One region of the Brenneria goodwinii genome, then DNA from elsewhere that is predicted to be linked to it. Evidence: riboswitches for the same ligand, from Rfam matches in the RefSeq annotation. Region 1 holds a riboswitch; the other holds the start of a gene.
The links. Region 1 has a riboswitch for cobalamin ahead of btuB (TonB-dependent vitamin B12 receptor BtuB). Riboswitches for the same ligand answer to the same signal wherever they lie in the genome.

Region 1 (15,938 bases):
CCTTATGATGATTTAGTCGTCCTGGATGTGACGGCCAGCGAATCGGTGGCTGATTTGTACCTCGATTTCGCCAGTTATGGTTTTCATGTCATCAGCGCGAATAAACTGGCTGGGGCGTCCGGCGGCAATAATTATCGTCAGATTCGCGACGCTTTCGCCAAAACCGGTCGTTACTGGTTATACAACGCCACTGTCGGCGCGGGCTTGCCGGTGAACTTCGCCGTGCGGGATCTGCGGGAAAGCGGCGACAGTATTCTGGCAATCAGCGGTATTTTTTCGGGAACGTTGTCGTGGCTGTTCCTCCAGTTTGATGGTTCGGTGCCCTTTATGGATTTGGTGGATCAGGCTTGCCAGCAAGGGCTGACGGAGCCGGATCCGCGCGTCGATTTGTCCGGGCAGGACGTGATGCGCAAGCTGGTTATCCTGGCGCGTGACGCGGGGTATGAGATTGAGCCCAGTCAGGTGCGGGTTGAATCGCTGGTGCCGGCCGGGTGCGAAGAAGGGTCGGTCGATCAGTTCTTTGAGAATGGCGAATCGCTGAACGAGCAAATGTTGCAACGGCTGGAGGCCGCCCAGGAGATGGGGATGGTTCTGCGCCATGTCGCTCGTTTTGACGCTAATGGCAAAGCCCGCGTCGGCGTTGAGGCGCTCAGACCCGATCATCCGCTGGCTTCGTTGCTGCCGGGCGATAACGTGTTTTCGATTGAAAGCCGCTGGTATCGGGATAACTCGCTGGTGATCCGTGGTCCGGGAGCCGGGCGAGATGTCACCGCCGGGGCGATTCAGTCGGATTTAAACCGTCTGGCGCAGCTGCTGTGATCTAAATACATAGCCACTCTGAAGGCATGCGATCGGAAATAGTGCGCGGCCGCGCACTATTGATTGCGATTTGTCCGCCACGCGACCCCGCATTCTCCGATGCTGTACGAGCCGCTCTGCGCACATAGGCTTGCCTAAGCCCGGGCACATTACGATTGGGGCTTATTATGAATATTTTTCACGAGTGATGAGTAATCATCACCTCTCTTCCGATTAAAAACATTGACTCTTCAGGCCGATTGCGTCATTTTCTATATAGACGTCTAAACGTATAGACGGTTATGAAAAACGATAACAATCGCATTGGTTAATAGGATAGGCAGGTATGAGTTTTTTTCACGCAAATCAGCGGGAATCGCTGAATCAAAGTCTGGCGGAATTACAGGGACAAATTAATGTTTCATTTGAGTTTTTCCCGCCGCGTACCAGCGAAATGGAAGAAACGCTCTGGAACTCCATTGACCGCCTGAGCACACTCAAACCGAAGTTTGTTTCTGTTACCTACGGCGCGAATTCTGGCGAACGCGATCGTACCCACAGCATTATCAAGACAATTAAAGAACGTACCGGTCTGGAAGCGGCGCCGCATCTTACCTGTGTCGATGCCTCCCGCGATCAGCTGCGTGAGATCGCGCAGGATTACTGGCAGAGCGGTATTCGTCACATTGTGGCATTGCGCGGCGATTTACCCGAAGGCGGCGGTAAACCGGAAATGTATGCCGCCGATTTAGTCGCCTTGCTAAAAGAAGTGGGGGATTTCGATATTTCCGTCGCCGCCTACCCGGAGGTACACCCCGAAGCGAAAAGCGCCCAGGCCGACCTGATCAATCTGAAACGTAAAATTGACGCCGGCGCCAACCGGGCGATCACCCAGTTCTTTTTTGACGTGGAAAGCTATCTGCGCTTTCGCGACCGCTGCGTTTCTACCGGCATTGACGTTGAGATTGTGCCGGGAATTCTGCCCGTTTCCAACTTCAAACAATTACAACGTTTCGCCACCATGACTAACGTTCGTGTGCCAAATTGGATGACCTCGATGTTCGAGGGGCTGGACGACGATCCTGAGACCCGCAAAATGGTTGGGGCGTCCATTGCCATGGACATGGTGAAAATTCTCAGTCGTGAAGGAGTAAAAGATTTCCACTTCTACACCCTCAACCGTGCAGAACTGAGCTACGCGATTTGTCATACGCTGGGTGTGCGCCCGGCCGTTGCCTGAACAAGAAAAACGAAGATTAACTGAAACCCTGCCGGCGCAGGGTTTTTTGGTCGCGTCGGTTCCCGAATATTCCCGGCAGGGATAATTTCCTCAGAAATCAACTCAAAAGTCAGTTTTTTCCACCTATATCCCGCGATAAACGGCAGATTGTCTGCTGTTGTGAGGAATGACCACGTTATCGTCTGTACCTGGATCCGGATACTAAGCATGTAACATAGATGTGTCGTTAATATAGCTACACAAAATGCGATCGGCGTCAAATCACTTGAATACGCCGGCTAACTCGTTATAGCGTGGCAGATGGCTGAGGGATCCGGTTGCAAAAAGCCTCTGGTGAAGAAATGCGACGACAGTTTTATCATTAACGTATTTGTTAACCCCACTCCATTGCTCGCCCTGGCGCGTATGGAAAGCCTTCTATGGAATTTGTTTACTTTTCTGGCTGATAATATGTTCTGGCTGATAATATGGACTCGAACTGTTAATGGTGAAAGTGTTGCTTTATTTAGGTTAAATAAATAGATGCGCTTCGATGGATAATATTATTCGCTTAAATATTGATAGGGATAACCATTCGTTGCTAGTCTTTCTATCGTTAATTGCTATCATTATAAGGAGAATAATAAATGAATATTCGGGATCTGGAATATCTGGTGGCGCTAGCAGAACATCGTCATTTTCGGCGTGCCGCAGATTCTTGCCACGTTAGTCAGCCAACGCTCAGTGGACAAATCCGTAAGTTGGAGGATGAGTTAGGCGTGATGCTGCTGGAACGAACCAGTAGAAAAGTTTTGTTTACTCAGGCGGGGTTGTTGTTGGTTGAACAGGCGCGTACGGTGTTACGTGAAGTTAAAGTATTGAAAGAAATGGCCAGCCAGCAGGGAGAAACCATGTCTGGGCCATTGCATATCGGTTTGATCCCGACCGTTGGGCCTTACCTGCTGCCACAAATTATCCCGATGCTGCATCGTACGTTCCCCAAACTTGAAATGTATCTGCACGAAGCGCAGACCCATCAGCTGTTGGCCCAGTTGGACAGCGGCAAGCTGGACTGCGCTATTCTGGCGTTAGTGAAAGAGTCTGAAGCGTTTATCGAAGTGCCGTTGTTTGATGAACCGATGAAGTTGGCGATTTATCAGGATCATCCCTGGGCGAATCGGGAACGCGTGGCGATGTCCGACCTGGCCGGTGAGAAACTACTGATGCTGGAGGACGGGCACTGCCTGCGCGATCAGGCGATGGGATTCTGTTTTCAGGCGGGGGCCGATGAAGACACCCATTTCCGCGCCACCAGTCTGGAAACGCTGCGTAATATGGTGGCGGCGGGGAGCGGCATCACGCTGCTGCCATCGCTGGCGGTTCCCCATGAGCGCGAGCGCGATGGCGTCTGTTATTTGCCTTGCCATAAACCCGAGCCGAAGCGAACTATCGCTCTGGTTTACCGCCCCGGTTCGCCGTTGCGCGGACGTTATGAGCAACTGGCTGACACCATTCGCGAGCATATGCAAAGTTATATGGAAAGCGTGTCAAAACAGGCGGTTTAATCCGTTCAATGCCGCAACCCGGTAAGCTTCCGCCATTGTCGGGTAGTTGAAGGTAGTATTAACGAAGTATTCGATGGTATTACCTTCGCCCTGTTGTTCCATAATCGCCTGCCCGATGTGGATAATCTCAGCCGCGCGCTCGCCGAAACAGTGGATCCCCAGTATCTGTTTCGTTTCGCGGTGGAATAAGATCTTCAGGCTTCCCACATTCATTCCGACAATCTGCGCGCGCGCCAGATGTTTGAACTGCGCGCGACCTACCTCATAGGGAACTTTCATGGCCGTAAGCTGCTGCTCGGTCTTCCCCACGGAGCTGATTTCCGGAATGGTATAAATTCCGGTAGGGATATCTTCGATTAAATGGGCGCTGGCATCTCCTTTGACGATCGCCTGCGCGGCAAGACGCCCCTGATCGTAGGCGGCGGAAGCCAGACTGGGATAGCCGATAACGTCGCCGACGGCGTAAATATGCGCCAGTCCGGTCTGGTACATGCTGTTGACCTTGATTTGCCCGCGGCTGTCGGTGCTCAGACCGATATTTTCCAGACCGAGCGTTTCCGTATTGCCGGTGCGGCCGTTGGCGTACAACAGGCAATCCGCCTTCATTTTTTTGCCGGACTTAAGATTAACGATAACGCCATCCGCCAATCCTTCAATGCTGTCGAACTCTTCGTTATGGCGGATGACCACGCCGTTGTTCCAGAAGTGGTAAGAAAGTGCGTCGGACATTTCCTGATCGAGGAAAGCCAACAGGCGATCGCGGGTATTAATTAAATCGACCTTGACGTTCAGGCCGCGAAAAATGGACGCGTATTCACAACCAATGACTCCCGCGCCATAGATGATGACATGCCGGGGTTCGTGGTCGAGTTGCAGGATAGAATCGCTGTCGTAGATGCGGCAGTGATTGAAATCGACTTCCGGGGGTCGATAAGGGCGTGAGCCCGTGGCAATAATTATATTGGCCGCCGTCAGCGTGTCGTGGCTGTTGTCTGGATAATCAACGGTAACGGTATGCTGATCAATAAAACGGGCTTCGCCAGAGAACAGCTCACACTGATTTCGTTCGTAAAAACCCTGCCGCATCTGGGTTTGCTGGCCGATAACGCTGTCCGCGTGGCGCAGGATATCGGAAAATGAGGAACTGATAATCCGGGCGTTGTCGCTGTATAGCGGATTCTGGTTAAACTCAATAATACGACTGACGGCATGACGAAGCGCTTTGGAGGGGATGGTTCCCCAATGGGTGCAGCCGCCGCCGACATTGTAGTGCCGTTCAATTACCGCGACTTTAGCTCCCTGTTTGGCTAATCCCATCGCGGCGCCTTCGCCGCCGGGGCCGGAACCGATGATGATAGCATCGTAGTCGAATGATTGTTGTGTAGTCATTGTAGGGTAACCTGTTTCATACAAGGTAGTAACCTCATTGTAACATGCGTCAGGATGCAACCCAATCACCCTTGTATTTATTATGGAAACCTATGATCACATTTTTCATGTGGCAGACTTTGTCTCAGTATGCTGACAATAAAGTTTGCTATAGTGCTTTTCTGGAAAGAAAAACGGATGATTTGGGCAGGATAATGGGTGTCAGAGCACAACAAAAAGAACGGACGCGTCGTTCCCTGATTGAAGCGGCATTCAGCCAATTAAGCGCGGAGCGCAGTTTTGCCAGTCTGAGCCTACGCGAGGTCGCGCGTGAGGCCGGCATCGCGCCGACGTCTTTCTATCGTCACTTCCGTGATGTGGATGAGCTCGGGCTGACGATGGTCGATGAAAGCGGTTTGATGTTGCGCCAACTGATGCGTCAGGCGAGACAGCGGATTGCCAAAAGCGGCAGTGTGATAAAAACCTCGGTTTCAACCTTTATGGAATTCATCGGCAATAACCCTAATGCCTTTCGGCTGTTATTGCGCGAACGTTCAGGGACGTCAGCCGCGTTTCGTGCCGCTGTCGCGCGTGAGATTCAACATTTTATTGCTGAACTGGCGGATTATCTGGAAGTCGAAAATCATATTCCACGCAGTTTTGCGGAAGCGCAGGCGGAAGCGATGGTCATCATTGTTTTCAGCGCCGGGGCGGAAGCGCTGGATGTCGGCCTGGAACAGCGAAAACAACTGGAAGAGAGACTGGTGTTGCAACTGCGCATGATTTCCAAAGGCGCTTACTATTGGTATCGGAGAGAGCAGGATAGTGGCGCAGGTACGTCGTAAATTTTAGGCATATACCCGTTAGATTTCAGTGCGCCGGAAGCCGATACGCCAGCAGCGTGAAAAATGGAAGGGTATAAACAGGTAAGAGAAGAGAAAAGCCATGACAGAACAATCTCACCATCATAGAGGAAAAGGTACGCTGATTTTAGCGTTGGTCGCGGGTTTATCCATTAACGGTTCATTTTCAGCGTTGTTTAGCGCCCTGGTTCCGTTTTCGATATTTCCTATCATCGCGCTGATTTTATCCGTCTATTGCCTTCACCAGCGTTATATGAGCCACAGCATGTCAGAAGAGACTCCTCTGCTGGTGGCCGCCTGTTTTCTGCTGGGGCTGTTGCTCTACAGCGCGATCGTGCGCGTTGAGTATCCCGATATCGGCTCAAATTTTGTGCCCTCAATTCTATGCGTGGCGTTGGTGCTCTGGATTGGTTTCAAACTAAGAGCCCGGGGAGCGGCCAAACAGGATGACGCCCCGGAGGTATGACGTATGGCAGGCGATAAAGATCGCCTGCGTTCTCGCATGATTACCGGCGTTTCTCAAGCAGCACGCCGCATTCCATATGATGGGTGTAGGGGAATTGGTCAAACAGCGCCAGGCGGCTGATTTGATGGGTTTCGGTCAGCGTTTCCAGATTATGGCGCAGCGTTTCCGGGTTGCAGGAAATATAGATAATACGCGGATAAGCCTGTACCAGCTTGACCGTTTCCGTGTCCAGGCCGCTACGCGGCGGATCGACGAAAATGGTTTCGCAGCGGTAGTCCTGTAAATCAATGCCCTGTAAGCGCTTAAACTGACGAACGCCATTCATGGCCTGCGTAAACTCTTCCGCCGACATACGAATAATTTGCACGTTATCAATGTGATTGGCGGCAATATTGTATTGCGCGGCGGCGACCGACGGTTTGGCGATTTCGGTCGCCAGCACACGATCAAAATTGCGCGCCAGCGCCAGTGAGAAATTTCCGTTGCCGCAGTATAGTTCCAGCAAATCTCCCACGGAGTCTTTTGTCGCGTCCAGCGCCCATTCCAGCATGTTTATGTTCATGGCGGCGTTGGGTTGAGTGAAGCTGTTTTCAACCTGCCGATAGATCATATCGCGCCCGGCGACGGGCAGACATTCATCAACGTAATCCCGATCCAGACAAATCTTGGTTTTGGTTGCGCGGCCAATCAGTTGCAATTGAAACCCCTGCGTACGCAGTTCATCGCGCAGCGCGCTGGCATGCTGCCGCCATTCATCATCCAATGCCCGGTGATACAGCAGAGAAACCACCACCTCACCGCTTAACGTGGAAAGATAATCAATCTGAAACAGTTTACGACGCAGGATAGGATTGGGCCGCAAAGCGGCAATCAATGCAGGCATCAGTCGGTTTATCAACTCGCTGGCTGCCGGAAACCGATCGACACGAATACGCTGCTTGGTCTGTTGATCGAACATGATGTGGTAAAGGTCGTCGCCGTCGTGCCAGATACGAAACTCTGCACGCATGCGGTAATGGCTTACGGGAGAACGAAAAACAGCAGGTTTGGGCGCATTAAATGATGCCATCATGTTACTAAGACGTTCTGTTTTTTGTGCTAGCTGGTTGTCGTATTGTTCGATTGGCAGGTTCTCTGGCGTCATGGTTTTCTCATCTGTACGGCATCAAAAATGGCTATATTGGCCGGAATTCCAGGTAATCCGGTCGGGAAGTCCAATTTTTCCATGTTATTACTCTGTAATGAAACAAGGGGATAGACCTCCGATTCAGGCGATCGTAGCATGAAAATCCGGCCTTTTATTACAAGTTAAAAGGGAATCCAGTGTGAATCTGGAGCTGACGCGCAGCGGTAAGGGTAGTCTGAACGATAGCATTATGCAGACACTGTCTTGTTAAAGATGGGAAGTCATCGTTCTTTGTTGTTACGAACAGTTGTTACGAATCATGGTTATTACAAACGATGTTTCGGCAATCAGCGTGACAGCGGCCCCAAGCCCGAAGACCTGCCGGTATACGTCGCAGTGACCATGATCATCGCGTGCTATTCATCATGGTAATGCGGCATCCTCTATATCGTTTGGATGCTTGATACATGCTTAATAAAAAAATATTGCTGTCGACAGCGTTTTCTGTCACGGCCTTTCCCGTCTGGGCGCAAGACAATACGGATTCATCGCCAGAACGTGACGATGATATCACGGTTACGGCAAGCCGCTTTCCCCAACCCGTTTCCACCGTGCTGGCGCCAATGGATGTCGTTACCCGCGAAGACATCGACCGCTGGCAGGCAAAAAATGTATTAGAAGTCATGCGTCGGTTGCCGGGGGTGGATATCGCGCAGAACGGCGGGTTGGGGCAAAGTGCGTCGATGTTTATTCGTGGTTCGGAAGCGCGTCATACTCTGATTTTGATTGACGGTGTCCCTGTAGCGAAGCCCGGTATTACAGGTGATAGTGATTTCAACCAGATACCGATTTCTCTCGTACAACGCATTGAATTTATTCGCGGGCCTCGTTCTGCTGTTTATGGCGCCGATGCAATTGGTGGTGTGATTAACATCATTACTCAGACTGATAGCGACAGTACCAACCTTCGTGCCGGCGTGGGTTCCAACCATTATCAGGAATATGGCGGCAGTGTCCGTCATACGATAGCCGATAATACAAACATCACGCTGGCCGGCGCTTATCAAGACACCAACGGCTTTAATGTCCAGCCCAATTCGGCTTATCGCGTTGATGGGGATAAAGACGGTTGGCGGAATAAATCATTTTGGGCTGGTGTTGAACATAAATTTGATGAGCGTTTTTCAGGGTTCTTGCGCGGCTACGGCTATGGCGCGAATAGTGACTATGATGCGGGATATTCAGGCGGGGGAGATGAGCAACAAATTTATAATCATACCTACAGTACTGGTTTGCGTTTTTCTCAGGGAATATATGCCTCTCAATTGATAGCTGGCTATCAAAAATACAGTGTACTTAACTATGTCAGTACCCAGGGGCGCTATGGGGCGGATAATTCTCAGGACGACATGGAGCAGCGTAATGTGCAATGGGGAAATACTTTTACCATTGCTTCCGGTACGCTCAGCGCGGGTATTGATTGGAAACGGCAAAAGCTGACTTCCGAAGGTGTGAGTTTAAATTCGGGTGCACGGGAGACGAACAGCTACAAACAAGATAATACTGGCGCTTATATCACCACGCAGCAGCAGTATGGCGCGGTAACATTAGAAGGCTCCGCTCGTGGAGATGATAACGAACAGTTTGGAAACCATGGAACCTGGCAGGTAGCCGCTGGATGGACATTTATACCCGATTATCGTGTCACGCTTTCCTATGGCACTGGATTTCAGGCGCCAACATTGGGCCAGCTATATGGACAAAAACGTTTTGACATCACCTCGAATGAAAATCTGAAGCCAGAAGAGTCAAAACAATGGGAAGCTGGGCTTGAGGGACTGACCGGGCCGCTGAATTGGCGTTTGTCCGCTTATATCAACAAAATTGATAATCTGATCAATTATGAATATGCCTCTGCTACGAATACAGGGAAATATTACAATGTTAAAGCCGCGACGATGAAAGGCCTTGAATGGACTGGGTCATTTGATACCGGTATTTTGAGTCATCAAATGACCTTAGGCTATCTTGATGCCCGCAATGATGAGGATGACAAAGTATTGGCCCGTCGTGCTAAACAGCAGGTTAAATATCAACTGGATTGGACGTTGTATGACATCGATTTCGATCTTAGCTATCAGTATGTGGGAAAACGTTTCGACAATGCGCAGAATACCCGCCGCTTACCGAGCTACAGCACGGTCGACTTTTCCGCCTCATATCCTGTAACCCCCCAGCTAACGGTTCGTGGTAGAATCGCCAACCTGTTTGATAAAGATTATGAGACGGCATATGGCTACCGTACGGCAGGGCGAGAATACTATCTCACCGGAAGCTATACTTTCTGACCTGCCAGCCCGTCCTACCGTGCTGGTGTTTGATTCCGGCGTAGGCGGGTTGTCTGTTTATGATGAAATCCGGCAACTATTGCCGGATCTTCACTATATCTATGCGTTCGACAATGAAGCATTTCCTTACGGCGAAAAGCCTCAGCAGTTTATTATCGAACGCGTTCTTAAAATTGTTACGGCAATTCAGCAGCGCCACCGGTTGGCGCTGGTGGTAATTGCCTGTAATACCGCCAGCACTATTTCCCTCCCGGCGCTGCGTGAGCGCTTTACTTTCCCCGTGGTGGGCGTGGTGCCGGCGGTTAAACCTGCCGCCAAGCTGACGCGCAATGGCGTCGTCGGGCTGTTGGCCACGCGCGCCACCGTACAACGGCCTTATACGCATGAGCTTATCGCCCGCTTTGCCAACGACTGCCAGATATTGTTGCTGGGCTCTTCCGAGTTGGTTGAACTGGCGGAAGCAAAGCTGCAAGGGGAAAACATTAGCACTGAAGATCTGCAAAAAGTCTTGCGCCCGTGGTTACGACTACCGGAACCGCCCGACACCGTCGTACTCGGATGCACGCATTTCCCTCTATTGGCGGATGAGCTACATTCGGCGCTGCCAAGCGGTACTCGTCTGGTTGATTCGGGGGCGGCTATCGCCAGGAGAACGGCATGGCTTATCGCTAATCTTGAGCAAGCGCCTGTCTCTACGGAAAAGAATCTGGTCTATTGTCTGACGATAACGCCCGAAGTGGCCACTCTTTGGCCGGTATTGCAGCGTTACGGGTTTGCATCGCTGGAAAAACTACCGCTTTAATGATCCAATGGGTAAATAATAAGCGCTTGATGATTTTTTTGCATTTAGCGCTTGTCAGCCGCCGAGAAGTCCCTATAATGCGCTCCCACTGACCCGGCAACAGCGCTTGCGCGGTTGTGCGGCGAGTCGGAAGTCAGGCAATAATCACTTGACTTCACAGCGGAAAAGCATAGTATATGCCGCCCGCGCCACAGGTTAATGTGGCGCTGCTCTTTAACAATTTAATCAGACAATCTGTGTGGGCACTCACAAGACCGTATCGGCTAACGATATAAAAAAGTCTTGAAGAGTGACTAGCAGTAAATTCATTACGAATAAACAGTTACTAATTCTTTGAGCACAGCTATTAACTTAGCGAATCAAACAAATCTTAAATTGAAGAGTTTGATCATGGCTCAGATTGAACGCTGGCGGCAGGCCTAACACATGCAAGTCGAGCGGCAGCGGGAAGAAGCTTGCTTCTTTGCCGGCGAGCGGCGGACGGGTGAGTAAAGTCTGGGGATCTGCCTGATGGAGGGGGATAACTACTGGAAACGGTAGCTAATACCGCATAACGTCGCAAGACCAAAGTGGGGGACCTTAGGGCCTCACACCATCGGATGAACCCAGATGGGATTAGCTAGTAGGCGGGGTAAGGGCCCACCTAGGCGACGATCCCTAGCTGGTCTGAGAGGATGACCAGCCACACTGGAACTGAGACACGGTCCAGACTCCTACGGGAGGCAGCAGTGGGGAATATTGCACAATGGGGGAAACCCTGATGCAGCCATGCCGCGTGTATGAAGAAGGCCTTCGGGTTGTAAAGTACTTTCAGCGGGGAGGAAGGGAGTAGGGTTAATAACCTTATTCATTGACGTTACCCGCAGAAGAAGCACCGGCTAACTCCGTGCCAGCAGCCGCGGTAATACGGAGGGTGCAAGCGTTAATCGGAATGACTGGGCGTAAAGCGCACGCAGGCGGTCTGTTAAGTTGGATGTGAAATCCCCGGGCTTAACCTGGGAACTGCATTCAAGACTGGCAGGCTAGAGTCTCGTAGAGGGGGGTAGAATTCCAGGTGTAGCGGTGAAATGCGTAGAGATCTGGAGGAATACCGGTGGCGAAGGCGGCCCCCTGGACGAAGACTGACGCTCAGGTGCGAAAGCGTGGGGAGCAAACAGGATTAGATACCCTGGTAGTCCACGCCGTAAACGATGTCGACTTGGAGGCTGTGGTCTTGAACCGTGGCTTCCGGAGCTAACGCGTTAAGTCGACCGCCTGGGGAGTACGGCCGCAAGGTTAAAACTCAAATGAATTGACGGGGGCCCGCACAAGCGGTGGAGCATGTGGTTTAATTCGATGCAACGCGAAGAACCTTACCTACTCTTGACATCCAGAGAAGTTTGCAGAGATGCGAATGTGCCTTCGGGAACTCTGAGACAGGTGCTGCATGGCTGTCGTCAGCTCGTGTTGTGAAATGTTGGGTTAAGTCCCGCAACGAGCGCAACCCTTATCCTTTGTTGCCAGCGATTCGGTCGGGAACTCAAAGGAGACTGCCGGTGATAAACCGGAGGAAGGTGGGGATGACGTCAAGTCATCATGGCCCTTACGAGTAGGGCTACACACGTGCTACAATGGCGCATACAAAGAGAAGCGACCTCGCGAGAGTAAGCGGACCTCATAAAGTGCGTCGTAGTCCGGATTGGAGTCTGCAACTCGACTCCATGAAGTCGGAATCGCTAGTAATCGTAGATCAGAATGCTACGGTGAATACGTTCCCGGGCCTTGTACACACCGCCCGTCACACCATGGGAGTGGGTTGCAAAAGAAGTAGGTAGCTTAACCTTCGGGGGGGCGCTTACCACTTTGTGATTCATGACTGGGGTGAAGTCGTAACAAGGTAACCGTAGGGGAACCTGCGGTTGGATCACCTCCTTACCAAAAGCCTGATATAGGTAATGTGCAGTGTCCACACAGATTGTCTGATGAAAAATAATGAGCAAGCGCACCTGTTGATGTAATGAGTCCTGGACTCATGCTGATGCGGAACGATTAAGCCTGAGGTTTAGTCGGATTTCGTGTCCCCATCGTCTAGAGGCCTAGGACACTGCCCTTTCACGGCTGTAACAGGGGTTCGAATCCCCTTGGGGACGCCATACCGATAATGAGTGAAAGACATTATCACCGAATATCTTAAAGATGACTTTACCGAGTCGTGTTTAAGATATTGCTCTTTAACAATCTGGAACAAGCTGAAATTTGAAACGATGCGGCTAAACATATCTCTCCGTGTAGTACTGAGATGTGATTTGGCTGTATCAGAGTCTCTCAAATAATCGCAGCGCGAGATGTCGAAAGACACCTTCGGGTTGTGAGGTTAAGCGACTAAGCGTACACGGTGGATGCCTAGGCAGTCAGAGGCGATGAAGGGCGTGCTAATCTGCGAAAAGCGTCGGTAAGGTGATATGAACCGTTACACCCGACGATACCCGAATGGGGAAACCCAGTGTGTTTCGACACATTATCATCACATGAATACATAGTGTGATGAGGCGAACCGGGGGAACTGAAACATCTCAGTACCCCGAGGAAAAGAAATCAACCGAGATTCCCCCAGTAGCGGCGAGCGAACGGGGAGGAGCCCAGAGTCTGCATCAGCTTGTGTGTCAGTGGAAGCGTCTGGAAAGTCGCACAACAAAGGGTGAGAGTCCCGTACACGAAGATGCACAGGTTGTGAGCTCGATGAGTAGGGCGGGACACGAGATATCCTGTCTGAAGATGGGGGGACCATCCTCCAAGGCTAAATACTCCTGACTGACCGATAGTGAACCAGTACCGTGAGGGAAAGGCGAAAAGAACCCCGGCGAGGGGAGTGAAATAGAACCTGAAACCGTGTACGTACAAGCAGTGGGAGCCCCACCACCAAAACACTTCCGGGCCGAAAGGCAATGCGGATGTCGAGGTGACGGTTGTCATCGCGTTTTTTGCGATGAGCAACACACAAAACAAGCAGTGAGTGTTTTGGGGTGGGGTGACTGCGTACCTTTTGTATAATGGGTCAGCGACTTATATTCTGTAGCAAGGTTAACCGAATAGGGGAGCCGCAGGGAAACCGAGTCTTAACTGGGCGTTAAGTTGCAGGGTATAGACCCGAAACCCGGTGATCTAGCCATGGGCAGGTTGAAGGTTGGGTAACACTAACTGGAGGACCGAACCGACTAATGTTGAAAAATTAGCGGATGACTTGTGGCTGGGGGTGAAAGGCCAATCAAACCGGGAGATAGCTGGTTCTCCCCGAAAGCTATTTAGGTAGCGCCTCGTGAATTCATCTTCGGGGGTAGAGCACTGTTTCGACTAGGGGGTCATCCCGACTTACCAACTCGATGCAAACTGCGAATACCGAAGAATGTTATCACGGGAGACACACGGCGGGTGCTAACGTCCGTCGTGAAGAGGGAAACAACCCAGACCGCCAGCTAAGGTCCCAAAGTCATGGTTAAGTGGGAAACGATGTGGGAAGGCCCAGACAGCCAGGATGTTGGCTTAGAAGCAGCCATCATTTAAAGAAAGCGTAATAGCTCACTGGTCGAGTCGGCCTGCGCGGAAGATGTAACGGGGCTAAACCATGCACCGAAGCTGCGGCAGCGAACGTATCACCCAAGACAATTTGGCGATGTGGAATGACGATTGATGGCGCGAAGCGACATCAATGCGTTTTACAAAGTCGAGTTGGCTTAGGGATACGTTCGTTGGGTAGGGGAGCGTTCTGTAAGCCGTTGAAGGTGGCCTGTGAGGGTTGCTGGAGGTATCAGAAGTGCGAATGCTGACATAAGTAACGATAATGCGGGTGAAAAACCCGCACGCCGGAAGACCAAGGGTTCCTGTCCAACGTTAATCGGGGCAGGGTGAGTCGACCCCTAAGGCGAGGCCGAAAGGCGTAGTCGATGGGAAACAGGTTAATATTCCTGTACTGGTTGTTACTGCGAAGGGGGGACGGAGAAAGCTAGGTTGGCCGGGCGACGGTTGTCCCGGTTTAAGCGTGCAGGTGGGTGTTTTTGGTAAATCCGGAACACTGTTAACACTGAGGCGTGATGACGAGTCACTACGGTGATGAAGTAACCGATGCTACGCTTCCAGGAAAAGCCTCTAAGCACCAGGTAACAATCAATCGTACCCCAAACCGACACAGGTGGTCAGGTAGAGAATACTCAGGCGCTTGAGAGAACTCGGGTGAAGGAACTAGGCAAAATGGTGCCGTAACTTCGGGAGAAGGCACGCTGGATTTGGTGAAGTCCCTTGCGGACGGAGCTGAGACCAGTCGCAGATACCAGCTGGCTGCAACTGTTTAATAAAAACACAGCACTGTGCAAACACGAAAGTGGACGTATACGGTGTGACGCCTGCCCGGTGCCGGAAGGTTAATTGATGGGGTAAGCTTTCGGGCGAAGCTCTTGATCGAAGCCCCGGTAAACGGCGGCCGTAACTATAACGGTCCTAAGGTAGCGAAATTCCTTGTCGGGTAAGTTCCGACCTGCACGAATGGCGTAATGATGGCCAGGCTGTCTCCACCCGAGACTCAGTGAAATTGAACTCGCTGTGAAGATGCAGTGTACCCGCGGCAAGACGGAAAGACCCCGTGAACCTTTACTATAGCTTGACACTGAACCTTGAGCCTTGATGTGTAGGATAGGTGGGAGGCTTTGAAGCGTGGACGCCAGTCTGCGTGGAGCCAACCTTGAAATACCACCCTTTAATGTTTGATGTTCTAACGTGGGCCCCTGAGCGGGGTTGCGGACAGTGTCTGGTGGGTAGTTTGACTGGGGCGGTCTCCTCCCAAAGAGTAACGGAGGAGCACGAAGGTTAGCTAATCCTGGTCGGACATCAGGAGGTTAGTGCAAAGGCATAAGCTAGCTTGACTGCGAGAGTGACGGCTCGAGCAGGTGCGAAAGCAGGTCTTAGTGATCCGGTGGTTCTGCATGGAAGGGCCATCGCTCAACGGATAAAAGGTACTCCGGGGATAACAGGCTGATACCGCCCAAGAGTTCATATCGACGGCGGTGTTTGGCACCTCGATGTCGGCTCATCACATCCTGGGGCTGAAGTAGGTCCCAAGGGTATGGCTGTTCGCCATTTAAAGTGGTACGCGAGCTGGGTTTAGAACGTCGTGAGACAGTTCGGTCCCTATCTGCCGTGGGCGTTGGAAGATTGAGAGGGGTTGCTCCTAGTACGAGAGGACCGGAGTGAACGCACCACTGGTGTACGGGTTGTGATGCCAATTGCATTGCCCGGTAGCTAAGTGCGGAAGAGATAACCGCTGAAAGCATCTAAGCGGGAAACTTGCCTCGAGATGAGTCTTCCCTGGGACCTTGAGTCCCCTAAAGGGCCGTTGAAGACGACGACGTAGATA
Region 2 (15,938 bases), 1.3 Mb from region 1:
CACGCGCCCGACGCAGGGTGGTTCAAACGCCACCACCCTACGAACCCGGGCTTGTGGCTGAAATCACGCCGCTGACGCGTTACCTTCGGCGGCCGTCATTCGCTGCGCCACTGCTTATTCACCAGGATCGTGGAGAAATACGGCAGCGGCTGGTCATCGGTTACCTGATCCAGCCGTCGCCAGCACTGTTCGCCCGGCAGAGAAGCATCGGCCATCAGCAGGGCATGTTCAAACAGCTCAAGGCGCGCCAGCAGCGAGCGCACCGCGGCAAAACGGCCATATACCTTCATCAGCACCACGCTGTCGTGAGTCCGTAACGCCTGCTCCAGATCCGCTTCCGGCGCCGTGCAAGACATCACTGCCAGCGACTGCCGTTCCATCGCCAGCGGCAGCGCCGAACGTGCGGCGATCGCCGCAAACGAGGTCACGCCCGGTACTATTTCCAGCCACGGCTGGCGGCCGATGCGCACCAGCAAAAAGACCCAGGTGCTGAATAACATCGCGTCGCCGAGGGTGATAAACCCGACCTGCTTGCCGTTGGCGACCTCATCCGTAAGCTGCCGGGCGATATCGTCCCAGACCGCTTCCTTCTCCGCGTTATCGGCGCTCATGGGGAAGTGATTGGTGCGAATCTCCGTCTCCGGCGACAAGTATTCCCGGACGATGGAGAGCGCCAGACTATCGCCGCCTTTACGCCCTGCCGGCGCATAAAGAATATCGAGCTTGCCGATCAGACGGGCGGCGCGCACGGTGATCAAATCGCTGGCGCCGGGTCCGACCCCTAACGCATACAGTCTGCCGGTCATCATGCCGCCTCCTGCTGTTTATGGTTCAGCGCCGCGGCAAGATGCCGGGCAAACATCTGGCGGATCTGCGGATTCTCTCCCAGCCCTTGCAGCCAGCAGAAAGTTTCAATGCCCGCCGCTTCCAGCTGTGATTTCCACGAGCCCGCTTCGTTCGAGGCCATATCGTTGATGGCATGATCGCCGGCCACCAGCATCAGCGGCATCAGGTGAACCTTGCGTACGCCCTGCTGTTGCAGGCGCAGGACGATATGGTCGACTTCCGGATAGCTTTCCACCGCCCCCACCAGCGCCGGAAAGTTGCGCGAGGCCATCAGGTGATCGAGGCAGGCATAGGCGGAAAAGGCGTGATGGCTGGCGCCATGCCCCATAAACACCACCCGCTCATCGGCGGCCAGCGGCGGCATCTGCGCCTGAAGCGCGTCCATCAATTGCAGGTAATCGTCAAAGCCGCTGAGCAACGGCGCGCCCAGCGCCAACCGTTGAAAACGCGGATGATAAGCGCGAACTTCCGCCGCTATTTTTTCGTATTCATCGCCATTAATCACATGCAGCGACTGGATCGCCACATCCTGATAGCCTTCATCCGCCAGCCGTTGCAAAGCCTGAGCGGGATTATCAATGTGTATGCCGTCGCGCTCGCGCAACTTGCGGATAATCATTTCCGACGTAAAAGCCCGGAACAGATGGCGATCGTTATAGGCGGCCGCCAGAAACTGTTCGCAGGCATCAATATTCTTTTCCCGGGTTTGCGGGTAACTGGTGCCAAAGCTGATAATTAATAGTGCTTTTTTCATTTTATGATCCTCGTTGTGCCCGCCAGAGAGATAGACGCTGGGTAAATTCATCCAGCGAGGCGACCCGATCCGCCGGCGCCGCGTCCTCTGCCGGCGCGGGGCGACATATCACGATGCAGGGAATATTCAACGCCAGACAAGGAGCGACCTTTTGCTGATAGCCGCCTGGCGCGCCGGACTCTTTGGTGATCACCACGTCAGGCCGACAGTGCTCATACAGCGCCTGATTAAACGCGTCGCTAAACGGCCCGCACTGGGCGATAATCTGCTCCACGCCCAGCCCCAGCGCTTCGCACTGCGCCAGCACCGCCGCGGTCGGCAATACCCGGACCAGCAGATGTTTATCCGGCAGATTTTGCCGATACGCCGCCAGATCCTTACTGCCGGTGGTCAGCAGCACCCGTCGTCCCAGCGGGCGGGCGATGGCGCAGGCCGCCTCAAGGCTATCCGTTTTATGCAGCAGAGGATGAGCAATGGCGTCGATGTCGCTGGGGCGCTGATAGCGAGTCAGCGGCAGTTGCAACCGGCGACAGGCCGCCGCCACATTGCGATGCAGCACATCGGCATAGGGATGGGATGCGTCGACCACCCAGCGAACCTGCCGGCTGGCGAGAAAGTCCGCCATTTCGTCCTTATCCATGCGCCCGACCACCACCTCGCCGGCGATATTGCCCGCCAGCTGTTTTCCCGTGTCCGTGGCGACGGACAGGCGGTAAGATTCGCCCGCCGCATCCAGCGCCTGACAAATCAGCCGGGCATCGCTGGTGCCGCCGAAAACATGGATCGCCGGGCCGCTCACAGTTCATAACCTCTGGGGGTGATCATCAGCCCGTCGCGGCAATAGGTGGTTTTATTGCCGACAATCACCAGACTGGTCATATCCACCGGCGTGAAATCCATTTCCCCAAACGTGGTGATCCACTTTTCCTCTTTTTTACGTCCGGCGGCTTTGACCACGCCGACCGGCGTCTGCGGCGCGGTCCACGGACTCATCAGCTCGAACGCCCGCGCCAGATGGCCTTCACGGCCGCGGCTGCGCGGATTATAGAAACAGATCACAAAGTCGGCCTGCGCGGCGGCGGCAATGCGCTTTTCAATCACCGGCCACGGCGTCAGCAGATCGCTCAGGCTGATATGACAAAAATCGTGCATCAATGGCGCGCCCAGCAGCGACGCGGCGGCGATGCTGGCGGTGATGCCGGCCACCAGCCTGACCTCCAGATCCAGCTGTTGCTGGCCGACCAGTTCCAGCACCAGCCCGGCCATACCGTAAATGCCCGCGTCGCCGCTGCTGATCAGCGCCACGTTGTGACCGGCCAGCGCCAGGTCGATCGCCGTCTGGCAGCGTTCGATCTCCTTGCACATGCCGGTTTTGATCACCTGTTTGTCACCGGTTAATGGCTTCACCAAATGGGTATAGGTTTTGTAGCCCACTACGATGTCCGCCTCGCGGATGGCCGCAATGGCGTCCTGCGTCATCATGGATTCACTGCCCGGCCCAATGCCGATTACGGTTAACATCAATGCGATACTCCCAGGGTAATGGTGACGCCCTGCCGACGCAGGGTATTGCCAACCAGCTTGCCGTCGCTCATCAGCCAGGCGACCGGTTGTGAAACGCTGCCGACGCCGACCGTTCGGCGTACAAATTCAGAAGCGGGGAAACGTTGTTCATGCGGGCTGAGTTCATCAACGCTGAACAACTCGAAAGGAACCCGCCAGCACTGCGCCAGTTGGTGCAACGCGGGTTCATCCCGCTTGATGGCGACGCTGCCGATGGCGCGCAACGCCAGCGGATCAAAATGGTTTTCCGCCAACTGCTGCGACAGCAGCTCAACCAGCGTTTGCAACGAGGTCGCCCGGCGGCAGCCGATCCCCGCCACCACGCGACGCGGCACCAGTTTGAACATCGGCAGGGGAAACGCGGGCAAGGCGTCGCGCAGCGTAACGCACACCAGCGCATCCAGCTGCGGCAGCGTATCCAGACTCTCCACCGGAATAAAGCCGCGCACATCGCAACGCGCGCGCTCCGCATACAAGGATTCATCCCACCACAGGCCGACCTTGCGCTCGCTGACCAGCATGTGATTCACCACTTTCACCGCATGGCGAAAGTCCTGTATTTCCGCATCCAGCTGCACCGCCAGCGTATCCAGCGCCGCCATCTGATTGACATCCGTGGCGGTGGTGATCACCGGATCGGCGCCCAGCACCCCCGCCAGATAGCGGGTCAACGCGTTGGCGCCGCCGACATGACCGGAGAGCAGGCTGATAACATGTTGCCCCTGCTCGTCAATCACCACCACGGCCGGATCGGTCATCTTATCGCTGACCAGCGGCGCGATAACCCGCACCGTCAACCCGGTGGCGCCCACCACAATCAGCGCGGTATAGCTTTTGAACGCTTCGCGCAGCGTGTCGCCGAAGCTGCCGTTAAACGCCGTAAAACCGGGTTCCAGCAATTTTTCGCTGGTGAAACAGGTCAGGGGCAAATGCGTTTGCAAGCGCCGGGCCAGACGCACGCCGCCGGGCGTCAGGCAAAACACGGCGATCGATTCAGGCTTGACGATATTCATGGCTAAACCCCGCGTCATAGAGTTTGGAATAGTGGTATTCATCGCCCAGGAAGGCGCCGACCAGAATGAGCGCCGTTTTGCAAATCGCCGCCGCCCGCACCTGTTCGGCGATATCGGCCAGCGTGCCGCGTACCGTGCGGCTTTCCGGCCAGGTGGCTTTGTACACTACCGCCACCGGCGTGGTCGTCGGATAGCCGCCGGCCGTCAGCCGCTCCACCACTCCGTCAATATTCTGTACCGACAGGAAGATGGCCATCGACGTTTGATGGGCGGCAAAGGCTTCCAGTTGTTCCAGCGGCGGCATCGGCGTACGCCCCTCGATACGGGTGATCACCAGGCTTTGCGCCACTTCCGGCACGGTGTATTCCACGCCGAGCTGCGCCGCCGCGCCAAGAAAGGCGCTGACGCCGGGAACGGAGACGAAACCGATGTCGTGTTGCGCCAGCGCTTCGCTCTGCTCGCGAATCGATCCGTACAGCGAGAGATCGCCGGTTTGCAGTCTCACCACCAGCTTGCCCGCGCGCGAACGGGTCACCATCAGCGAAACGATCTGCTCAAGCGTCATCCCGGCGCTGTCGTAGCACGCCGCCTGCGGCCGGCAGTAGCCGAGTAACTCGGTATTAATCAACGACCCGGCGTAGATCACCACGTCGGCCTGCTGCAATAAGCGGTAGCCTTTAAGCGTAATCAGCTCGCGGTCGCCCGGCCCGGCGCCCACAAACCAGATTTTGCGGGGATCAAACGTGCGCGGTTGTTTAGCCTGTTGCTGTGTCTCGTCATGCTCAGACATGTGTTCCCTCCTTGCAGCAGGAAATAAGATAGGTGGGGTTGTTCGGTTTAAAGTAATGGCCGCTGCCGAGCGGCGTCAGGGATGAAACCTGTAGCTGCGTACACGCCAGCGACGCCACATTCAGCGACTGCAGATGCGTCAGCGCCGTATTGAGGTTATCCAGCAGAATAAAGGTCAGCGCCAGCCGTCCGCCGGGGTGCAGGTGAGCCAACGACCAGTCGATAAGTTCCGTCAGCTGTCCGCCGCTGCCGCCGATAAATACCGCATCCGCCATCAGCGCCAGCGGTAATGGCGCGGCGCCGGCGATAATCTCCACATTGCCGCAACCGAACCGCCGGCGATTCTCTTCAATTAGCGCCAGCGCCGCCGGATTGCGTTCAATGGCGGTGACCTGAAGAGCCGGAAAACGCAGCGCCGCCTCCAGCGATACGCTGCCGGTGCCGGCGCCGACGTCAATCAGGCGTTGCGCGCCCGCCAGTTCCAGCCGTTCCAGCGCCAACAGCCGCACCGCTTCTTTGGTCATCGGCACCCGCTGGCCGCGTAAAAATTCATCATCATTCATTGAGGATCACCACCACATTCATGTCATAGCGTTGCGCCACCTTCTCCGGTGGCAGGCGATGGATACGTTCATCCGGCAGCGACAGGTTTTCGCCGATAATCAACGTGCGCGTCAGTTTCCGTTGCAAAATGGCGTCGGCGATGGCCCGCGGCCCGATAATTTTGTCGGTCACCATCGCCACCTTGTCGTGTTGCAGGATCCAATCGAAATCCGGCGTACGTCCGTGGCTGCTGGTGAGATAAAGATCATTCATATCCAGCGCGACGCGGGCGCACAGATACTGCACGGCGCTGATGCCGGGCACGATCAGCAGTTCATCCGTAGCGAAATGGGCGGACAGACGCTTGCCGATGCCGTACAGCAAGGGATCGCCGGAGGCGAGCACCGCCACCTGACGGGATTTGTGCTCGTCAAGCCACGCCAGCAGCCCGTCGATATCGGCATCCAGTTTGCGGGTCCGGCCGTGAAAGTCAGGAAACAGCGCCAGATGACGCGCCCCGCCGACCAATATGTCGGCGGCGGCGATCGCCTGCCGCGCTTGCGGCGTCAGATGCGCCAGAGAACCGGGGCCAATGCCGACGACCACAATCATCGCAGCGCCTCCACGATATCAGCCAGCGGCCGGTTGGTTCCCAGCACCTGGTTATCAAAAGAGAACAGAATGGCGTCAACGCGCGGCGGATCGTTGGAGAAGCGCATCATCTCGTTTACCCGTTCGCAAATGCGCCGGGCGATCCGCTCATACACCGCCTGCAGGCCGTGCTGCGCAATCACTTCCATCGCCGCTTCGGTGGTATCGCACTGATTAACCGCCAGCAAAACATCCTGGGACGCGCCCATCAGCGCCAGATTGGCGATCAGGGTTTCCATGCGCCCGTCGGCGATATGGCTGTGGGTGTGGAAAATCCCCGCCGCCACCTTGACCAGCTTGCCGGGATGGCCAATCAGCGCCACATGGCGGAATTTAAGCCTTACGGTTTCCTGCAACATGTAGCCGACGAAGTTGCTCATGGTCACCACCCGTTGTCCATCCAACCCGAGCTGTTCGCGCACGAACCGTTCGCCGTGGTTGCCGGGCACCAAAATCACCCGATCTTCGCCGGCGGCGCGTTTCATTTCCAACTCCAGCGCCAGCGAGCGTTTCCAGCTCTCTTCCGACATCGGCGTCACAATGCCGGTGGTGCCGATGATCGAGATCCCGCCGAGGATCCCCAGGCGTCCGTTGTAGGTTTTCTTCGCCCGCGCTTCGCCTTCCGGGGCGAAAATTTCTATTTCCGCGCCGCGCGCCGGGCCGATTGCCTCACGCACCGCGGCTTCAATGGTTTGCAACGGCGTGCGGTTAATCGCCGAGCTGCCTACCGGCAGGCCGATGCCTTTGCGCGTGACGGTGCCGACGCCTTCCCCGCCGCGAATATGAATATCGCCGTGCTCGCACAGGGTGACGCGGGCGAAAATCAGCATGCCGTGCGTGGCGTCCACATCGTCCCCGCCGTCTTTGCGGATCGCCGCCGTCGCCTGCCGGCCTTCAATCAGCGGCTGTTCGACGTTGAGATACAGCGTCACGCCGGAGGGGGTGACGATAGACACCTGATCGATCACCTGCTGGCGCAGCACCATCAGCGCCGCCACCTTGGCCGCCGCCGTCGCGCATGAGCCGGTGGTGTAGCCTTTCCGGTACTGCTTACCGTTGTGCCAGACGCTGTCCAACTGCATTTCCGGCTTTTGGCGATCGGCGTTCACAGCGTCTCCCGTATGCGATACAGAATGGCATTGACGATGGCGGCCGCCACATTGCTGCCGCCCTTGCGGCCGCGCGCGGCAATGCACGGCAGCGCGCTATTTATCAGCGCCGCCTTCGATTCCGCCGCGCCGACAAACCCCACCGGCACGCCGATAACCGCCAGCGCCGAGGCCGGTTTTTCCGCGCAATGCTCCAACAGCCGGAACAGCGCGGTCGGCGCATTGCCGAACACAAACAGCTTGCTGCCCGGTTCTTCCAGCGCCACATCCACCGCCGCCATCGAGCGTGTCATATTCCCGGCCTTCGCCCGCTCGACCACGCGCGCATCGCTGATAAAGCAGCGGCACTCGCAGCCCAGTTTCGCCAGCAGCGTTTTATTGATGCCCGACAGCGCCATGGTGGTATCGGTGTACAGCGTGCAGCCGGCGCGCAGGCCGTCGGCGATCCGCGTCACCACATCCGGCGAGAAATACAGGGTGTCCAGCCAGTCGAAATCGGCCGTGGTGTGGATCACGCGCTTAACGATCGCTTCGCGATCCGCATCGGCGAAACGGTAATCGGGCCGCTCGCTGGCGATGATGTCGCCGATAATGACAAAACTTTGCCGTTCGATGTCCTGCGGCTGCTGAAGATAGTTCATATGTCCGTTCCTTATGCCGTCATGACCGACAGCAGAAAATATGCGGCGCTAAACAGCATTAAGGCCAGTAAAGAAGCCACTTTCATCAGATTGATGCTGCGCGGGATATCGCTCAGGGTAATTTCCCGGCGTTCATCGCCAATCCAGGGTTTTTCTACCCGCTCGCCAAAATAGTTGTTCGGCCCGCCAAGCCGCACCCCCAGCGCCCCCGCCACCGTGGCTTCCGACCAGGCGCAGTTGGGGCTGGCGTGCTGGTAACGATCGCGCCAGCCGATGCGCCACGCCTGCCGATAATCGTCCTTTAGCAGCCAGGCGGCGGCGCTCAGCAGCAACCATCCCAACCGGGCGGGGACATAGTTCGCCAGGTCGTCCATCCTTGCGGAAACATAGCCGATCGACCGGTATTTCGAATTTTTGTAACCCACCATCGAATCCAGGGTATTCACCGCTTTGTAGGCCATCGCCAACGGCGCGCCGCCGATCAGCAGGAAAAACAGCGGCGCAATCACCCCATCGATGCTGTTCTCCGCCACGGTTTCCACCACCGCCCGGGTGATTTGCGGTCTCTCAAGCTGCGAGGTATCGCGCCCGACGATCCATGAGAGCTGTCGACGGCTTTCCTCCAACGTGCTCTGCCGCAATGCCTGATGAACCGCCAGCGCCGCGTCGCTCAGGCAACGCCCCGCCAGACAGGTGTAGATCATCCACACTTCCGCCAGCCAGCCGAGCCACGGATGGATCGCCGTCAGCAGCGCCAAAACGCCCCAGTTGACTCCCCAGGTGATGCCCACCACGGCCAGCCACAGCAATCCGCCGCCCAGCTTAAGCGCTCGCTCGCTGCGGCAGCAGGCGCGAATGCCCCGTTGCAGCCAGGCGATCAGATTGCCGATCCAGCGTACCGGGTGCGGCCAGTGCGGAGGATCGCCCAGCCAATAATCAAGTAAAAAAGCGACGAGCCAGGCCGCCGGCGTCAAGGTCATAGCGGCCTCCTGGCGGCGGAAAGCCAGCGATCGAGCACGCCGGGACGCTGGGCGAAATGAATATGCAGATAGCCGGCATAGGTCTGATCGAGCTGATAGCCGCCCTGCCATTGTTGGATCACGGCGCCGTCGCGGGATTTGGCGCAGTCGAAGACGGGAGATAGCGACGTGGAAAAATCGGAGTAATGGAACTCGTGCCCGCGCAGGGTTTCACCCGCCGCCGCCAGCAGCGTGTCCTGCTTCGCCCGCGCCTGACAATAGCCAAAGCGGGTCAGCCGTTTTCCCATCCGGCTTTCGCCGGGCAGAATACCGGTCATGGTATGACGCTGTCCGTCGAGCGTGGTCAGCCCCGTTCCCAGATACATCAGGCCGCCGCATTCGGCATATAGCGGGATCCGGCGCTGGTGCGCCCGATGCAGGGCGCGGTGCATCGCGGTATTGGCCGCCAGCTGCGGCGCGTAGATTTCCGGATAGCCGCCGCCGATATAAATCATCTGACAGTCGGGAAGCTGCTGGTCGTAAAGCGGACTGAAACGCTGGATACGCACCCCGGCCTGCTCCAGCAGATCCAGATTATCCGGGTAGTAAAAATTGAAGGCTTCGTCATCGGCTAACGCCAGCGTCAGGCCGTCGGCCAGCTCAGGCGCGGGCAGCGCGGGCGCCTCGCCGGCGGGGAATACCGTGTTGCCGCATAGCGCCAGCAGACGGTCTACCTCAATGGTTTCTTCCACCTGCCGGGCCAGTTGCCGCCAGCGGAGATCGTCATTAGCCTGTTCCTGCGCCGGGATCAGACCGAGGTGACGGGAAGGCAAGGTCACCTCTTCCATGACCGGCAGCCGCCCCAGCACCGGAACGCCGCAATAGTGTTCAATGGCATGGCGAATAAGCGCGTAGTGCTGCGCCGAACTGACGCGATTAACAATCACGCCCGCGATGTTCACCGCCGGATCGAAACGGCAGAAGCCCATCACGGTGGCCGCCACCGACGTCGATACCGCTTTGCCGTCCACCAGCAAAATCACCGGGCACCCCAGCTGCTTCGCCATCGCCGCCGTGCTGCAATAGTCCGGATCGGTGCCGTAACCGTCGTACAGCCCCATCACCCCTTCGATCACCGCCACATCGGCATGGCGCATGTGCTGGCGATATAAACCGTTCAGCGTTGCCGGCGGCAGCATAAAGGCGTCCAGATTGCGGGAGGCCACGCCGCATACCGCGCTGTGCCAGCCGCTATCCAAATAATCCGGCCCGACCTTGAAGGGCTGGACGGCAAGCCCGCGCCGCATCAACGCCCGCAGGATCCCCAGCGTGACGGTGGTTTTGCCGCAGCCGCTGCCGGTACCGGCGATCACAAAGGCTTTTTTATCCGTCCCGCGCTTATGCGGTTTTTTTTCACTGCAGCCTGACATAAAAAATCCCGACGTTTCGGCCGGGATATGCAGTGTCAAAAGAGTACGCGCAGCCAGCATTGCTGACGCACGCATCGGATGACAACCCGCTTCCCACCGAAGGAGTTGAATATATACATACCCTAAATAATTCGAGTTGCAGGAAGGCGGCGACGCAGCGAATCCCCGGGAGCTTACACCAGTAAGTGACTGGGGTGAGCAAGGAAAGCCAACGCACCCGCAACTTGAAGTATGACGGGTATAGCTTGTCAGGTCGGTCTTCTGGCTTAGCGTCATCCTCCTCCGCGCCTTCCCAATCTTACGATCAGTGGCTCTCCCCTTCATTTTTGCAATCCATCGGGGATACGGATTTGTCGGCATCACAGCAGCGGGGGCTGCGGGGGATTCTCACCCCCTTCCCAGCAGAATCATTTGAAAAGATTCTTACCTGACAGCGATACAATGGTTATTTCATTTTTAACTTTTTATTTACACCGCATTAGCGTTTATATGCCTGCTATATCTTTTTAAATAAACTGTTCATCGTCATCTTCCCTAACCCCGTCATTGCCGCGTAGGCGGGAATCAGTCAATGACCGTCCACGGTTTCAACAGGCGATCCCCGCCTACTGACGCGTGGTGGTTGGCGCAGATGACAGTGGTGGCTGACGGTCGACGATGGTGGTGTGCACAAGGATGAAAACCGTAAGACCACGTTTATCGTCAAACTCAATATAGCCCTTTCATGCCAAAAAAAATGGTGAACTTTATCGTTTAGCGATGCTTATTTTCGCGCAGGAATAACAAATTATTGTTCTCTTCATCGCGAAAATCCGCACTATTCAGTGCCGGTATGATAAAAGTCAAATAGCAAAATTTTGTCATCATGCGTTATGCCGCCCCACCATGCCGATGAGACATATCACAAATTCATACCCACATTAGCCAAGATATGCATCATACTGAATCCAGGATTCAATCCCTTGATGTCGTGCAATAAATGGAGAGGAAAATAGAATGCAGAATATACGTGGTTTTGCTGCGCTTGATGCCGCCAGCCCGTTAGTCCCACATCAGTTTGTCCGCAGAGATCCGCGAGAAGATGATGTGGTCATCGATATTGTTTATTGCGGCGTGTGCCATTCCGACATCCATATGGCGCGCAACGAATGGAAAAACAGCCATTACCCCATCGTCCCCGGACATGAAATCATCGGCAAGGTCGTTGGCGTGGGTAAATCAGTCACGCGATTTAAAGAAGGCGACTGGGCCGGCGTCGGCTGCATGGTGGATTCCTGTCAGCAGTGTGACGCCTGTGAAGACGGCCTGGAACAGTATTGTGAAGAAGGTATGACTCTGACCTACGGCGCGGTCGACCGTCACGATGGCCTGCCGACCTTCGGCGGTTATTCCGAGCGGATCGTCGTTTCCGATAAATTCGTGCTTCGCCTATCCGATAAGCTGGATATGAAATCCGCCGCGCCGTTGCTGTGCGCCGGGATCACCACCTACTCGCCGCTGCGCCACTGGAATGTCGGACCGAGCGATAAAGTCGCCGTTGTCGGTCTGGGTGGACTGGGCCACATGGGGCTGAAGTTTGCCAAAGCCATGGGGGCTGAAGTCACGCTATTCACCCGTTCGCCAGGCAAAGAGCAGGAAGCGCGCCGCCTGGGCGCGGATCGCGTGATCATCTCTTCCGATGACGAGCAAATGAAAATCGCCGCCAACACTTTCGATATCATTCTTGATACGGTGCCGATGCAGCACGATCTCAATCCCTATCTGGCCACGCTGGCGCGTGACGGCACGCTGATCCTGGTCGGGCTGATTGAGCCGATTGAACCGACGGTGCACAGCGCGCCGCTGGTCATGGGCCGTAAAGCCATTGCCGGATCCCTGATTGGCGGTATTCAAGAAACCCAGGAGATGCTGGATTTCTGCGCCGAACACGGCATTAGCTGTGACGTTGAGATGATCAACATGCAGGATATCAACACCGCCTACGAGCGTATGCTGAAAAGCGACGTGCATTACCGCTTTGTGATTGAAATGGCTTCTCTGAAAGAGAGCTTCTAACGTTGTAACGGCATCAGAGTGCCATCCCCTCGCTTATGGTACTCTGATGCCGGTAATAGGTAGCAAAAACAGACGAGATAGTAATGAGCGAACACGGCGGCAATATACTGGAAATGGCATTAAAAATCGGCGTGGATGCCACCGACATTATCGATTTCAGCGCCAATATCAATCCGCTGGGCATGCCGGACTCGCTGAAAGCGGCGATAGTCAGCCAGCTTGAATGCGCCGAGCGTTATCCCGATGTGGAATACCGCGAGCTGCACGCTGCGCTTGCCCGCGTTCACGGCTGTGAAGCCGGCAATATTATCGCCGGTAACGGCGCTACCGAATTAATCTATGCCGCGGCGCAGTATCTTCAACCACGCCGGGCGCTGCTGCTGACGCCGGGATTTACCGAGTACCGCCGCGCATTACAGCGGGCCGGCTGTGTGATTGATGATTACGCCATGACGGAAGCGGACGGCTTTCAGCCCGATGAGCGGCTGCTGGCGGCGCTGGACGATACGCACTATGACTGTCTGTTTATCGCCACCCCCAATAACCCGACCGGCCTGATGCCCGATCCCCAGTTGCTACTGGCCATCGCCGAGCGTTGCCAGCAGCGGCGAACCGCGCTGATCGTCGATGAAGCCTTTATCGACTTCCTGTCCGACGCGCCGGGACTGATCCCGTACCTATCCGCATTCCCTCAGCTTTATATTCTGCGCTCGCTGACCAAATTTTTCGCCATTCCCGGCCTGCGTCTCGGTTATCTGGTCAGCGGCGATCGGAACGCCATCAGCGCGATGAAACGCGCGCGCGAGCCGTGGACCATCAATGTGTTCGCCGCGCTGGCCGGTGAAATTATTCTGGACGACCACGCCTATATCGCGGCGACGCACCGCTGGCTGGCCGAGGCGCAGCGCTGTCTCTATCAGGAACTGTGCGCCATGCCCGAGCTTCGCGTCTGGCAGCCGGCGGCCAACTATATTTTTCTCCATTGTCTGCGACCGGAAATCGACCTTCAGCAAGCGTTGCTGACCCACCATATTCTGATCCGCTCGTGCGCCAACTATCCTGGTCTGACCGCCAGCCATTATCGGGTCGCTATCAAAAGCGACGCCGACAACAGACGGCTGATTACGGCGCTGCATCAGGTTTTCGGCCATGGCTGAGGCGCGGTGCCCGGCCTCCTGCGGCGAGCTGATTCAGGGCTGGATCCTCGGCGGTGAGAAGCTGATCTCCTGCCCGGTAGACTGGTTCAGCACCGTGTCGGTCACGGATGGCAAGCCGGGATTGCATGAGCGCCCGCGGATGCGGCGCATGCTGGAAACGGTAGTCGCGCATTTCGGTCACCCGGCGGATACCACGCGCGGATTGCACATCGATTTTACGTCTACCATTCCGGTAGCCAAAGGAATGGCCAGCAGTACCGCCGATATCGCCGCTACCGCGCTGGCTGCCGCCCGCCATCTGGGGGAAACGCTGGATGAAGCGACCCTCGCCGCGCTGTGCGTCCGGCTGGAGCCGACCGACAGCACGCTGTTTCGCCAGCTTACGCTGTTTGATCATCAAACCGCTGAAACCGCCATTTCCTGCGACTGGCTGCCGGCCATCGATATCTTGCTGCTGGAAAGTCCGCAAACGCTGGACACCGCCGACTACCACCGCCGCGATCGGCGGCAGGCGCTATTGCATCACGCCGGAGAGCTGGAGCGCGCCTGGCAGTTGTTCCGCTCGGCGGTTGCCACACAAAATCGCCACCGGCTGGGGGAAGCCTGCACTCTCAGCGCCATTGCCAGCCAACAGACGCTCAGCAAACCGGCCTTTAACACGTTGCTGGATGTGGTCGAAGCCAACGGCCTTTACGGCTTGAATGTGGCGCACAGCGGCAGCGTAGTCGGACTGTTGCTCGATCGCCGCCGTCACGATGTGGAGAAAATAAACCGGCAGTTACATCAGCGCGCAATTACGCGGCATTACCCTATTCAATATCTGTTGCCGATGATCGCCGGCGGCGTGCGGTGATGGGGATATCCATAGAACGGCGAGGAGTGACAGCGGGACAACATCCGCGGCAGAACGCCCCGGATGCCGTGAGAACGTTAGTTATTTCCAGCGGACTGCTGTAAATAGTCAGTCAGAAACGCTTGCGCATTCCCCTGATCGGACAGGTCTTTGCTGTAGCCGATATGAACGGGTTGCGCTTCACCCGGCAGGTAAAGTTCACCGTAACCCTGATTCAAAATCAGTACGACAAACTTGTTGTTATTCACGTTCAGCCAGTAACGGGTACTATTGGACAGCTTTTCAACGTTCATCTTCTGGATTTTACCGTTCCAGTCATGATCGATGCCGGTAATCTGCACTAACGCCTGTGACTCCGCTGGCTCGCCAATACGTAACGTCCATACCTGCGCCCCTTCCGTTCCCTGATATGCCTTCACAATATTGGCAATCGGCGGTCGCGGCGTTTCTGCGTAAGCGCCGCTGATACCTGCCATCTGCGCCAATGAGAGCATCGCCACCAGGCCGAGTATATAACGTAATTTTTGCATCATTCCATTCCTGTATTCGGACAACCGTTGTCTTACACAATATAAAACCGCAGCGAATAATAACATCAACATCATTACGTTAGCATCGTTAATGGCGTCGACATAAAAAAGGAAAACGCGGGAAAGGGATAGTAAAAAAACAGGCAGGAGAAACCTGCCTGTGAATGGTATTTATTCCTGGTATGGCGGGCAAAAACTTAACGTGGCCCCATCTGACTGTCATGCGTATCCTGGAAGCCGTGACCACCACCGTGACCACCACCGCCATGGCCGCCGCCGCCCGGAGGCGGGAACAGGCAACCACTTAACGCCGTGATTAATGTAATCACCCCAATGATTTTAAATATACGACTCATGTTTACCTCAGTATTGATGGGATATCACGAGAGAATAATAAAAGTACAACAATCAGCAAACAATGCGGAATCATCCTGAAAATATCCTTATAAACATCTAGTTACATCAGCCTACTTATTCTTGATTCAATCAAAACAACTTCCTGATTCCAGGATATTTATTGGTCGGCAACGCGGTGCCGACCGGCTCGCGTATAAACAGGCTGTTCAGATCGGCTACGTTCGATAGAGGTTTAGACGCTTCACGCGGCTTTCAAAACGTTCCAGACGCTGTTTCAGCTTATCGCGGTTGCGGCCCGCCACGCAGTGCAGCAGAACGTTGAGCGCATTGACCAATCCGGCGGTGGATTCCAGTATCAGCCCGGTTTTGGTGGTGATCGTGACAATATGCGGGGTATTCATGTATTTGGCGATGCCGTACTCATCGGTGAAAACCACCAGATCGGCTTTTTCCCTAATACATTCATTGGCAAAGGCGATGCCTGCATCCGCATAGGGAGCGATATCGATGAGCAGGACACAGCACTGTTTGTCGTAACTATCAATCCACCCGCCCAATACGCCGCCATAAAGATCAAGGAACTCGACATTGGCTCTCACCAGCGACAGTCGGTTGGCGAAATCCTCCGTCAGGCCGCGGATCGTCTGAAAACCACAGACAAAAACATGCTCGGCCTGACTGACGCACT

Region 2: another riboswitch for cobalamin. It lies ahead of ACN28R_RS11670 (cobyrinate a,c-diamide synthase); the one in region 1 lies ahead of btuB (TonB-dependent vitamin B12 receptor BtuB).

The regions. Positions count from the first base shown of each region.
Region 1 is NZ_CP014137.1:3,947,780-3,963,717, reverse strand. It holds gene ACN28R_RS17625 (bifunctional aspartate kinase/homoserine dehydrogenase II) at 1-819, shown strand, start outside; gene metF (methylenetetrahydrofolate reductase) at 1,145-2,038, shown strand; gene oxyR (DNA-binding transcriptional regulator OxyR) at 2,665-3,582, shown strand; gene sthA (Si-specific NAD(P)(+) transhydrogenase) at 3,565-4,971, opposite strand; gene fabR (HTH-type transcriptional repressor FabR) at 5,166-5,795, shown strand; gene ACN28R_RS17600 (YijD family membrane protein) at 5,896-6,279, shown strand; gene trmA (tRNA (uridine(54)-C5)-methyltransferase TrmA) at 6,320-7,423, opposite strand; cobalamin riboswitch at 7,553-7,805, shown strand; gene btuB (TonB-dependent vitamin B12 receptor BtuB) at 7,873-9,753, shown strand; gene murI (glutamate racemase) at 9,698-10,555, shown strand; rRNA gene ACN28R_RS17580 (16S ribosomal RNA) at 10,928-12,469, shown strand; tRNA gene ACN28R_RS17575 (tRNA-Glu) at 12,612-12,687, shown strand; rRNA gene ACN28R_RS17570 (23S ribosomal RNA) at 12,907-15,938, shown strand, end outside.
Region 2 is NZ_CP014137.1:2,603,474-2,619,411, forward strand. It holds gene ACN28R_RS11615 (cobalt-factor II C(20)-methyltransferase) at 96-806, opposite strand; gene cbiK (sirohydrochlorin cobaltochelatase) at 806-1,600, opposite strand; gene ACN28R_RS11625 (cobalt-precorrin-6A reductase) at 1,602-2,399, opposite strand; gene ACN28R_RS11630 (precorrin-3B C(17)-methyltransferase) at 2,396-3,121, opposite strand; gene cbiG (cobalt-precorrin 5A hydrolase) at 3,121-4,176, opposite strand; gene ACN28R_RS11640 (cobalt-precorrin-4 methyltransferase) at 4,157-4,966, opposite strand; gene ACN28R_RS11645 (decarboxylating cobalt-precorrin-6B (C(15))-methyltransferase) at 4,959-5,528, opposite strand; gene ACN28R_RS11650 (cobalt-precorrin-7 (C(5))-methyltransferase) at 5,521-6,120, opposite strand; gene cbiD (cobalt-precorrin-5B (C(1))-methyltransferase CbiD) at 6,117-7,241, opposite strand; gene ACN28R_RS11660 (cobalt-precorrin-8 methylmutase) at 7,265-7,909, opposite strand; gene cbiB (adenosylcobinamide-phosphate synthase CbiB) at 7,921-8,883, opposite strand; gene ACN28R_RS11670 (cobyrinate a,c-diamide synthase) at 8,886-10,298, opposite strand; cobalamin riboswitch at 10,533-10,743, opposite strand; gene ACN28R_RS11675 (NAD(P)-dependent alcohol dehydrogenase) at 11,295-12,353, shown strand; gene cobD (threonine-phosphate decarboxylase CobD) at 12,437-13,510, shown strand; gene ACN28R_RS11685 (GHMP family kinase ATP-binding protein) at 13,503-14,363, shown strand; gene ACN28R_RS11690 (hypothetical protein) at 14,441-14,893, opposite strand; gene ACN28R_RS11695 (hypothetical protein) at 15,058-15,201, shown strand; gene ACN28R_RS11700 (MurR/RpiR family transcriptional regulator) at 15,466-15,938, opposite strand, start outside.